DNA from 3 places in the Lichenicola cladoniae genome. Region 2 is predicted to be linked to each of the others. Evidence: predicted binding sites of a transcription regulator. Region 2 holds the regulator's gene; each other region holds the start of a gene.
The links. The regulator LexA, encoded in region 2, represses DNA repair genes until DNA is damaged. The targets are predictions, from matches to a motif close to TGTTCTANNTANGTTC.
Positions count from the first base shown of each region.

Region 1: uvrA (excinuclease ABC subunit UvrA) is a predicted target of LexA. The motif match lies at 1,772-1,787, and genes of this name have one in related genera.
Region 3: dinB (DNA polymerase IV) is a predicted target of LexA. The motif match lies at 1,670-1,685, and genes of this name have one in related genera.

Region 1 covers NZ_CP053708.1:2,209,190-2,212,990, reverse strand. The annotation lists gene gyrA (DNA gyrase subunit A) at 1-769, opposite strand, end outside; gene ssb (single-stranded DNA-binding protein) at 1,078-1,653, opposite strand; gene uvrA (excinuclease ABC subunit UvrA) at 1,820-3,801, shown strand, end outside.
Region 2 covers NZ_CP053708.1:2,080,576-2,084,376, reverse strand. The annotation lists gene HN018_RS09645 (FtsB family cell division protein) at 1-46, shown strand, start outside; gene rpmG (50S ribosomal protein L33) at 141-308, opposite strand; gene HN018_RS09635 (molybdopterin molybdotransferase MoeA) at 544-1,773, shown strand; gene lexA (transcriptional repressor LexA) at 1,900-2,673, shown strand; gene bioD (dethiobiotin synthase) at 2,612-3,801, opposite strand, start outside.
Region 3 covers NZ_CP053708.1:4,768,062-4,771,862, reverse strand. The annotation lists gene HN018_RS21680 (YceI family protein) at 1-934, opposite strand, end outside; gene HN018_RS21675 (hypothetical protein) at 1,096-1,380, opposite strand; gene dinB (DNA polymerase IV) at 1,735-2,853, shown strand; gene HN018_RS21665 (ABC transporter substrate-binding protein) at 2,930-3,801, shown strand, end outside.

The DNA.
Region 1 (3,801 bases), 130 kb from region 2:
TCACGATCGCCTTGCGATCGCGCCTGATATCCTCGATCTCGGCCCGCGCACGGATCAGTATCGAGCCGCGGCCGGTCTCGAATGCCGAGCGAATGCCGGACCGGCCGAGAATGATGCCGCCGGTCGGGAAGTCGGGACCCGGTACGATCTTCATGAGGTCGTCGAGCGACATGTCCGGCTCGGCGATCAAGGCCAGCGTGGCATCGATGATCTCGCCCGGATTATGGGACGGGATGTTGGTCGCCATGCCCACGGCGATGCCGGACGCGCCGTTGATCAGCAGGTTCGGATAGGCGGCTGGAAGAACCTTGGGCTCCTCCTCGCTCTCGTCGTAGTTCGGCTGGAAATCGACCGTATCGCGGTCGATGTCGTCGAGCAGGAACATCGCCGCCTTGGCGATCCGGGCCTCGGTGTAGCGCATCGCCGCCGGGCTATCGCCGTCGACCGAGCCGAAATTGCCCTGCCCGTCGATCAGCTTGACCCGCATCGACCAGGATTGCGCCATGCGCACCATGGCATCGTAGATCGAGCTGTCGCCGTGCGGATGATACTTACCCATCACGTCGCCGACGGCGCGTGCGGACTTGCGATACGGCTTGTCGGGCGTGAACCCGCTTTCGCGCATGCCGTACAGGATGCGGCGATGCACCGGCTTGAGCCCATCGCGCACATCGGGAAGCGCACGGCTGACGATGACCGACATCGCATAGGCGAGGTAGGAGGTCTGCATCTCCTCCTCGATGGTGATCGGCACCATCCCCGGCACCATGCCACCACCGCCGGCCAGGCCGGGCGGATCGTTCGGAGGATCCATCATGGTCGGGCCGACATTGGACTCGTCCAGCTCGGACTGGTCCGTTTCAGGCAGATTCGGCGGCACCGGTGGTTCGGGTCTATCGCTCAATTGGGATCCGTCAGTCAGAAGCCGACGCGGCGATTGCCGGGCGCGAAGTGCGTCGGCAAACCGGTCTGGCACGCGGGGTCATGGCGACGCTGCAGGGGCCGCGTCGCGTCTCAAACTCTAGCATGCGCGCGGCTGACACGGAACTGCGGCCACCGTCAGGCAGCCGCGTCGCCTCAGAACGGAATTTCGTCGTCCAGGTCGTTGCCGGACGGCTCCCAACCGCCGCCGGCACCGCCGCCGCCCTGGCCACCGCCACCGGCCGGAGCCGGCGTGCCGCCCGGGCTTCGGCCACCGCGCGGACCGCTCGCCGGCCGCGAACCGCCGCCATAGCTGCTTCCGCCGCCACCACCGCCGCCGCCACCATAACCGCTATCGCCACCGCCGCTTTCGTCGCCCCGCCCCGAATCGAGCATCGTCAGGTCGCCACGGAACCGGCTCAGCACGACTTCGGTGGTGTATTTCTCGACGCCGGACTGGTCGGTCCATTTCCGGGTCTGCAACGCACCCTCGACGTAGACCTTCTTGCCCTTTTTCAGGAACCGTTCCGCAACGTCGGCCAGGCGCTCGTTGAACACCACGACACGGTGCCACTCGGTCTGTTCCTTGCGTTCGCCGGATGCCTTGTCGTTCCACGTCTCGCTGGTCGCCAGCGTGAAGGTCACGATCTTGGTGCCGTTCTGTGCGTTCCGGACCTCGGGATCTTTCCCGAGATTCCCAACGAGGATCACCTTGTTGACGCTGCCCGCCATCGCAACTTCCTGTCTTTCCGAGGGCCGGGCCACTTGAGCGGTCCGGCGCGTTCCCACGCTGTCTGATCCGTGGGTCAGAGATCGTCTGTCTACCCGCCGGACTATCCGAGCGGAACAAGAACATAGTATGAACGAGGAGAGCGATTTGGCAAAGAGGAGTGCTCCGATGGCGGTGGCCGACGGTTCCAGCAACGACCGTTCCGGTCATCATCCGTCCCGCAACGCCGCGATCCGGGTACGCGGCGCGCGTGAGCACAACCTCAAGAACATCGACGTCGACATCCCGCGCGACCAGCTGACGGTCATCACCGGCTTGTCCGGCTCGGGCAAGTCATCCCTCGCCTTCGACACCATCTATGCCGAGGGCCAGCGCCGCTACGTCGAGAGCCTGTCGGCCTATGCGCGCCAGTTCCTGGAGCTGATGGGCAAGCCGGATGTCGATTCGATCGAGGGCCTGTCGCCGGCGATCTCGATCGAGCAGAAGACCACCAGCCGCAATCCGCGCTCCACCGTCGGCACCATCACCGAGGTGCACGACTACATGCGCCTGCTCTGGGCGCGTGCCGGTATTCCCTACTCCCCCGCCACAGGCCTGCCGATCGAAGCGCAGACGGTCAGCCAGATGGTCGATCGCGTGATGGCGATGCCGGACGGCACGCGGCTGATGCTGCTGGCGCCGATCATCAAGGATCGCAAGGGCGAGTATCGCAAGGAGCTGGCCGACCTCGCCCGCAAAGGGTTCACCCGCGCCAAGGTCGACGGCACCCTCTACGAAATCGCCGACGTTCCGAACCTGAACCGCAAGCTCAAGCACACGGTCGAGGCCGTGGTCGATCGGGTCGTGGTCAAGGAAGGCATCGAGAGCCGGCTGGCCGACAGCTTCGAGCAGGCGCTCGGACTGGCCGACGGCGTGGTCTATGCCGAGGAAGTCGCCAAGACCGGCAAGGACGATGCGACCGAGCCCGTCCGCACCGTATTCTCGTCCCGCTTCGCCTGCCCGGTCAGCGGCTTCACGCTTGAGGAGATCGAGCCCCGGCTGTTCAGCTTCAACGCACCCCAGGGCGCCTGCCCGGCCTGCGACGGCATCGGCATCGAGAGCTTCTTCGACCCGCATTTGGTGGTGCCGGACGAGACGCTGAGCTTGAATGGCGGCGCCGTCGCACCCTGGAACGGCAGCCAGAGCCCGTATTACATCCAGACGCTGCAGAGCCTGATGCGTCATTTCAAGAGCTCGATGACCGTCACCTGGGAAGGCCTTACCGAGCCGGTGCGCGACGCCGTCCTGCACGGCACCGAGGAGAGCGTCGAGTTCACCTACAAGGACGACAAGCGCTCGTACAAGGTGAACAAGGCGTTCGAGGGCGTCATCAAGAACCTTCAGCGCCGCTACACCGAAACCGACAGCGCCTGGGTCCGCGAGGAAATGTCGCGCTACCAGTCCGAGAAGCCGTGCCATGTCTGCAACGGCGCCCGCCTCCGCCCCGAGGCGCTTTCGGTCAAGATCGCCGGCCACACCATCGCCGATGCGTCCGAGCTGCCGATCCGCCGTGCGCTGGAATGGTTCGCCACCGTCGAGGCGACGCTCACCCCGCAGCGCGCCGAGATCGCCCGCCGCATCCTGCGCGAGATCCTGGACCGGCTGCGCTTCCTCGATGATGTCGGCCTGGACTACCTCACCCTCTCCCGTGGCTCGGCCACCCTGTCCGGTGGCGAGAGCCAGCGGATCCGGCTCGCCAGCCAGATCGGCTCCGGCCTGACCGGCGTGCTCTACGTGCTGGACGAGCCGTCGATCGGGCTGCACCAGCGCGACAACGAGCGTCTGCTCGGCACGCTCGACCGGCTCAAGCGCCTCGGCAACACCCTGATCGTGGTCGAGCACGACGAGGAGGCGATCCGCGCCGCCGACTACCTGATCGACATGGGGCCGGCCGCCGGCGTGCTCGGCGGCAACGTCATCGCCTCGGGCACCCCGGACGAGGTCGCCGCCCACCCGGACAGCCTGACCGGCGCCTACCTGTCAGGCCGCCGCCGGATCGAGGTTCCGACCGAGCGGCGCGTGAGCGACCCGAAGCGCCAGGTGCGGGTGGTCGGCGCCACCGGCAACAACCTCAAGAACGTCACCGCCGCCTTCCCGCTCGGCACCTTCAC
Region 2 (3,801 bases):
GCCGAACGACATTGTCGTTCCCTACGGCTCCAACAAGCTCTACTAGCCCACCATACGAGCTTCATACGACAAGCGCGGCCGGATAACCGGCCGCGCTTACAAGGCTCGAAGCTGACGCGTCGTGGACGCGAGTCGCGAAGCTACTTAATTTTAGCTTCGCGGAATGCGACATGCTTGCGCGCAACCGGGTCATACTTCTTGAGCTCGAGCTTGCCGGTCTGGGCACGCGCGTTCTTCTTGGTCACGTAGAAATAGCCAGTGTCCGCGCTCGACACGAGCTTGATCTGGATGGTGTTCGACTTCGCCATGGGATCCTCAGCCTCTGCCTGCCGCCGTCGCGGCCGCGCCCGATCCAGACTCCGGAAACGGAGCCGTCAGGGTCACTGGTCGCAGCAGTGGTTCAAGGGGCCGGAAAATGCTCATCAAGGCGGCCCAGGTCAAGCCCTAAGGTCGGGCGGGCAGCTACCCTGCCTGTGAGAAGACACAGTAGAAGGGGGCGGATAAGGCTTCGACCGGCAGCTTTCCCGGAAGGATTCGAGCGCGATGTTGAGTGTCGACGAGGCAAGACGCCGGATCCTCGAAGATTTGCGCCCTTTGCCGGCCGAGATCGTTTCGATCCTGGACGCCTGGGGACGGGTCGCCGCGGCTCCGTTACTGGCTCGGCTCAACAACCCGCCGAACGACATTTCGGCGATGGATGGTTATGCGGTCCGTAGTGCCGATACCGTCCCGGGCTCGTTCCTGAGCCTGACTGGCGAGGCCCCGGCAGGACATCCGTTTGCGGGAACCGTCGGCCCTGGCGAGTGCGTCAGGCTGTTTACCGGCAGCGTCATGCCAGACGGTGCGGATTGCGTGCTGATCCAGGAGAATGCCGAGCGCCGGGAGCAGCAGGTCGAGGTCCGGGAGGCGGTGACGCCGGCGCGTCACATTCGCCGCCAGGGACAGGATTTTTTGGTTGGCGACGTGCTGGTTCCCGCCGGGCGGCGCCTCGGTGCCCGAGATGTCGGCGTTGCCGCCGCCGGAAACCATGCCTGGGCCACGGTGCATCGGCGGCCGCGAATCGCACTGCTGGCTACCGGCGACGAGCTGGCGCTGCCCGGCGAGCCGATCCCCCCCGGCGGTGTCACCAACTCGAACACGCCGATGCTGGCGGCCCTGGTCCGTGCTGCGGGCGGCGATCCGGTGCTGCTGCCGCTGGTCAGGGATGATGCCGACGCGATAGCCCGCGCGACCGATGGGCTGGCCGGCATGGACATGCTGGTGACGATCGGGGGCGCCAGCGTCGGCGATTACGACCTGGTGCAGACCGCGCTCGCCACGCGTGGGCTCCAGGTCGATTTCTGGAAGATCGCGATGCGGCCCGGCAAGCCGTTGATGCATGGTCATATCGGGGCGGGAGATACACGGATCCCGGTGCTGGGACTGCCCGGGAACCCGGTATCGGCGCTTGTGTGCAGCCTGCTGTTCCTGATCCCGGCCCTGCAGGCGCTGTCGGGTGAGACCGTCTTCGATCCGGCCGGCGGCCTGGAACGCGAGCATGCCAGCCTGGCCACGCCGCTCGAGGCGAACGATCAACGGGCGGACCATCTGCGGGCGTCGCTGACCAGGGCCGCCAACGGCGCGTTCGTCGTGACACCGTTTTCTCGCCAGGACTCCGGCATGCTCCGCCGGCTGGCCGATTGCGAGGCGCTGATCCTGCGCGCACCACATGCACCGGCTGCGGCTGCCGGAACTGACGTCGAGATCCTGCGGCTCGACCGACTTGGCATCTAATGCATTGACCTAACACACTTGACCTGTGTGGAAGAACCAACCTAGAACGGTTGGAGTTGCCGCTTTGTTCTATGCGCTCGCGAACTGGTGCGGGACGGGGCATGCATGGCGGACGGAGACACCACGATGCTCACGCGCAAGCAGCACGAGTTGCTCGGCTTCATCGACCGGCACCTCAAGGAGACCGGGTTCTCGCCGAGCTTCGACGAGATGAAGGACGCGCTCAACCTGAAATCCAAATCCGGAATCCACCGGCTGATTTCGGCGCTCGAGGAGCGCGGTTTCCTGAGCCGGCGGCACCATCGGGCCCGCGCACTGGAAGTGCTTCGCCTGCCCGAAACAGGCGGCCGGGACGGGATCACGGTGTTCCTGCCGGAGCAGGACCTGACTGGACTTGCGCTTGACGCTGGCGGTGCGGTGCCGGCTCCGCTCGAGGAGCAGCCGGGCTTTGCGCCCAACGTCATCAAGGGCGATTTCAGCCAGAGGCTTCCCGGAGTGCGAGCGGCGCCAGGAGTGGGTGCAGTCCAGCTTCCACTCTATGGACGGATCGCGGCCGGACTGCCGATCGAGGCCCTCCGTGATACCGGGATGCATGTCGAAGTGCCGCTGGCGTTGATCGGCAGCGGCGAGCACTACGCCCTCGAAGTTGCCGGTGACTCGATGATCGAAGCAGGCATTCTGGACGGCGACACCGTCATCATCCGCCGGTCCGACAGCGCCGATAACGGCCAGATCGTCGTGGCCTTGATCGACGACGCTGAGGTGACATTGAAGCGGCTCCGCCAGCGCGGCAATGCGGTGGCGCTGGAGCCGGCGAATGCCCGGTACGAGACCCGTATCATTCCGTCCGACCGCGTCCGGGTTCAGGGCCGGTTGGTCGGGCTTCTGCGGCGCTATTAAATCCGGCTGCCGGCATGAGCCTGGACAGGCGGCCAATCGCCTCCGCGTCCAGGTGATCCTGTAGCGGGATCTCGGCGAGGATCCTGATCCCGCCATGGCGTTCGAGGGCGCTGCGGTTGCCGGGTGAAACCGGACCGTTGAGAACGACGCCGGCGATGGCGATGCCCCGGTGCCGAAGCGCCGCGATGCTCAGCAGCGTGTGGTTGATCGTCCCAAGCGTGCTCCGGGCGACCAGCACCACCGGAAGGCCGAACAGAGCAATCAGGTCGATCATCAAGAGCCCGCCCCCGACCGGCACCATCACTCCCCCTGCCCCTTCGACCACCAGCGGCCTCGTCCCGGCTTGTTCCGGCAGGTCGAGCCGGGTCGGGTCGAACACCACGTGCGCGACGGCAGCCGCGTCCTCGGGCGACAGGGCGGCGCCAAGCGCCAGTGCGGGCGGATGCAGACGCGCCTGATCGATCCCGGTCAGCCTAGCCACCGTTTCGCTATCGCCGGGTTCCTCGTCGAGCCCGGTCTGCATCGGTTTCCAGTAGTCGGCGTCCCAGGCTTTAACCAGGCAGGCCGCCACCAGCGTCTTGCCTACTCCGGTGTCGGTCCCGGTCACGAATACGCCGCGCCGAGGGGCTTGCAGGATGGTGCCGTAGGCGACCCAATAGGAGGCGGTGCTCGCGTGGTCGGCCTCGAAACGGCGCAGCACGCGCCGCATCGAGCCTGGCCCGAGCGGCCGACTCCCGGCGGATGGCTGGTGCGCCCCGATGCCGCGCAGGGCGCGAACGAATGCGAGCCCGGTGGGATGGCCGATCGCAACGGTTTCCGTATTCCATCGACCGCCGCACGCCCGAAGCAGCCGGTCCGCCTGGGGATACTCGGGACCGCTATCCACCAGCCCCTCGCTGCGATGCGCATCGCGCCATTCCGACAGGCTGCCGGCGACCAGGGTCGAGAGATGCAGATGTCCACCCGGTGCAAGCAGTCGCGTCAGCTGCAGGATCGCGCCGGCCGGATCGGCGAACCACTGGAGCGCCAGGCTCGAGCAGATCAGGTCGAAGCCCCCGGCCACTGCCGGAAATGCCCCGTCCATCGCCAGCATCAGCAGCCGGGGATCATCGCCCATCCCATTACTAC
Region 3 (3,801 bases), 2.1 Mb from region 2:
GGTCGCGGGTGTGGTCCTGGGTCGTGGCGGATCCGGTATCGACGATCACCTCCACCTCGGCGTCGGCGAGATGCGCGGGATCGAAGCGGATCACCGCGGACCATCGGCTGAACTGCCCTGCGACCGGTTGCCCGTTCACGACGGTTTCGAAACCAAGCTTCGAGGCGGTCTTGTCGACGACCCAGTTCGAGGCCGCCTGTTGGCTCGGGGCCGGAGCCGGCACCGAGCGTGCGACGACCGGCGACGGGCTGGAGTAGCCGGCCAGCACGAGCGCGATCGCGCCGAGACCGGCACCGACCGCGGCAACGAAGCCTATGCGCCGGCCGGGGCCTGGATCGGCGTCCCTGGAACCCGGAAGCATTCGCGGCAAGACCGGTGTGCCCCGATCGAACTGGTGCTTCAACGCACCGCCGACATGCAGCGCGATCAGCGCCACGGCACTCCAGGCAAGCCAGTAATGCGTTCCGTCGGCCAGGGCGCCGACCTGGTGACGCCGAGGCAGCGGCAGCCCGTGAACCCCGGGAAAGTACGGCCAGGGTATGAAGCGATAGAGCAGCGTGGGAATGTTCTCGGCACTGGTCGATACCAGGATCCAGCCGCTTAGCGGCATCAGGATCATGAAGCCGTAGAAGATCCAGTGGGTGGCATGCGCCGCGAACGCCTCACCGGGATGCAGGTCGTGCCGCAGCGATGGCGGTCGGTGCGCAAGACGCCAGACCAGGCGGAGAACACTGAGCAGCAGCACCGTGACGCCGAACGACTTGTGGACCTGGAATATCTGGAACTTCGTCAGGCCATGCATGTGGCCCATCCTCCATCCCAGCAGCAGGTTGAGAAGAATCAGGATCGCGATGGTCCAGTGGAGGAACAGTGCGACCCCGGAATATCTGCGCGCATCAGCGTTCGTTGTTAATTCGATCCGGTGCATATCCATCGCTGCTGCTCGCCTTTGAAGAAGAGAGGCGCCGACGGAGCCCAGGTCCGATTACCTTCCGGCGCCTCGCAACCGATGGGAAGAGCAACGCCGGAATTCCATCGTTTCAGTTCGACGGCTCTCCCGGGCCGCATCTTCCAGTCCGTGGTTCCAGCAGACCATCAGCCCGTATCGCTTAGTCCCGTGGTCATCTGCGCGGACGTTGCGTGATCACCCCTGTCGTCGAGCGCGCGAGCCCGGATGCGACCGCGTTCCTGCAGGGGTAGCTCGAGCCAGCGATAGGTGAGGTCGGCGGCGGTCAGGGTGGCGAGCGCTGCGATCATGAAACCCAGCGGCACGTAGGTTTCGCCGCCCGGCCCGGTACGCCGCATGACGTCGATCACGGTGAACCAGATCGGGATGTGGCACATATAGATCGAACAGGATCGCGCACCGATCCACAGCATCGACCGTCGGAGGCCCGGTTGGAGTCGAAACCAGCCCCTGCTGCTGACTGGCCGCTAACACCAGCAGGAAAGCCGCCCGATTGGTGACCGCCCAGGCCAGCGGGCGCAAATCGATCAGAATGAGCGGGAGTTGGCCCGGTGCCGACGGTCGAGGGTGTCGGCGTGCGGGATGTGCATGGTCCTTACCCACTCTGCCCCCTGGTGGCGCGTTACATCTCTTGCATCTCGACGCTTGGCTCGCTTGCATCTCGACCTTTGGCTCGCTTGCATCTCGACGCCCGGCGCTGGGGAACGTAAAGTGAACGGGATGGTTCGAACAGGCGCGTCGATGTCATTGACCCGGGATGCCAGGCCATGCCTGCCGATCAGGCGGTAACGCCAAGCCTGCGGCGGATCATCCATGTGGACATGGATGCCTTCTACGCGTCGGTCGAGCAGCGGGACGACCCGTCGTTGCGCGGCAAGCCACTGGCCGTGGGCGGTTCGCGCGAGCGCGGCGTGGTGGCGGCCGCAAGCTACGAGGCGCGCCGTTTCGGGGTGCGCTCGGCCATGGCGTCGGTCACGGCACGACGGCAATGTCCCGAGCTGATCTTCGTGAAGCCGCGCTTCGACGTCTATCGCGAGGTATCGTTGCAGATCCGCGGGATCTTCGCCGATTACACGCCCCTGATCCAGCCATTGTCGCTGGACGAAGCCTACCTCGACGTCACCCAGCCACTGCGCGATCTCGGATCGGCCACGGCGATCGCCGAGGAAATCCGGGCGCGTATCCGCGAGCAGACCGGACTCACCGCCTCGGCCGGGGTCTCCTACAACAAGTTCCTGGCCAAGCTGGCCTCCGACCACCGCAAGCCAGACGGACTGTTCGTCATCACGCCGCGATACGGTCCGAGCTTCGTCGAGACGCTGAAGGTCAGCCAGTTCCACGGGGTCGGGCCGGTGACGGCGGCCAAGATGGAGCGGCTCGGCATCCAGACCGGGATGGACCTGCGCGGCTGCACGATCGACTTCCTGGTCCGGCATTTCGGCAAGTCGGGGCCGCACTACCACGCCATCGCACGCGGCCAGGACGAGCGGCCGGTGGTGGCGGACCGCCTGCGCAAGTCGATCGGCGCGGAACAGACGTTCGAGCGCGACATCACCGGGTGGGACGAGGCGCTGGCCGCAATCCAGCCGGCGATCGACAAGGTTTGGGCCACCTACGACAAGGGCGGCCGGGGTGCACGGACGATCACCCTGAAGGTGAAATTTTCCGACTTCCGGCTCATGACCCGCGCAGCCTCGGGCAGCCGGCCCGTCGGCACGCGGAGCGAGCTTGCCATCGCCGCCGAAGGCCTGTTGCGGGCCGCGTTTCCGTTCGAGAAGAGCGTGCGGCTGCTGGGCGTCAGCATGTCCCGCTTCGAGGACGAACAGGCCGAGCAGACGGTCGGTGGCGAGGATCTGTTCAGCATCGTCGATCGCCCCGGTTCCTGACGCATTCGGGGCGAGCTGCTTTGACCACACACCGGTTCGATTGTACGATCCCACATCAATAATCGGGGATATCACGATGCGGATACGCTATTTGAGAGGCAGTTGCCTGTGCGCTGCGATCATTGGCGTGTCCAGCTTCGGAGCCCTCCTGTCGAACCCTGCCCAGGCCGCCGACCCGATCCGGATCGGCTATATTCCGGTGCTGGGCTCGTCTGCCCTGTTCGTGCTCGACGGCGAAGGCTGGGCAAAGCCGGCCGGGCTCACGCTGAAGCTGATCAGGTTCCAGGCCGGAACCCAGGCGATCCAGGCGCTGGCTGCGGGCCAGATCGACGCTTATGTCGCCGGTGTGCTGCCCTTGCTGGTCGCCCGGTCGCACGGGATCGACGTCAAGGTGGTTGCAGCCGGCGCGGTCGAGGAACTCGAGGTCGCCGCGCGCGGAAAACTCGCCACCGTCGCCCCCGCGGGCACCGGCCTGTCGAAGCGATTCGCCGCCTTCACCAAGGCGACCGGCCGCAAGCCGAAAATCGCCGCCCAGCCGGTGGGGTCGGTTCCGGACACGCTGCTGCGCTACTGGATGCAGGATCGCAATCACCTCGATCCGAAATCCGCCGACATCATCGGCATCGATATCGACGCGGCACAACAGGCGCTGCTGTCCGGCGCGGTCGATGCCGCCATCCTGCGCGAGCCTGCACTGACCGTCGTGCGGCACCGGTTGCCGGACGTGCAGCTCCTGGCGCACGGCAGCGACCTGATGCCGGACCAGCCCGGCTCGGTGCTGGCAATTGTTCGCCCCGATGCCCCGGATCGCGGTGCCTGGAAGGACAAGCTGGTCGGGCTGTTCGTGCGCGCGACCGACCTGATCAAGAGCAAGCCTGCGGAAGCGGCACCGTTTATCCTCACGGTCCTCGGCGGCGGCATCCTGAGCCAGTCGGTGATCGAGGAGGC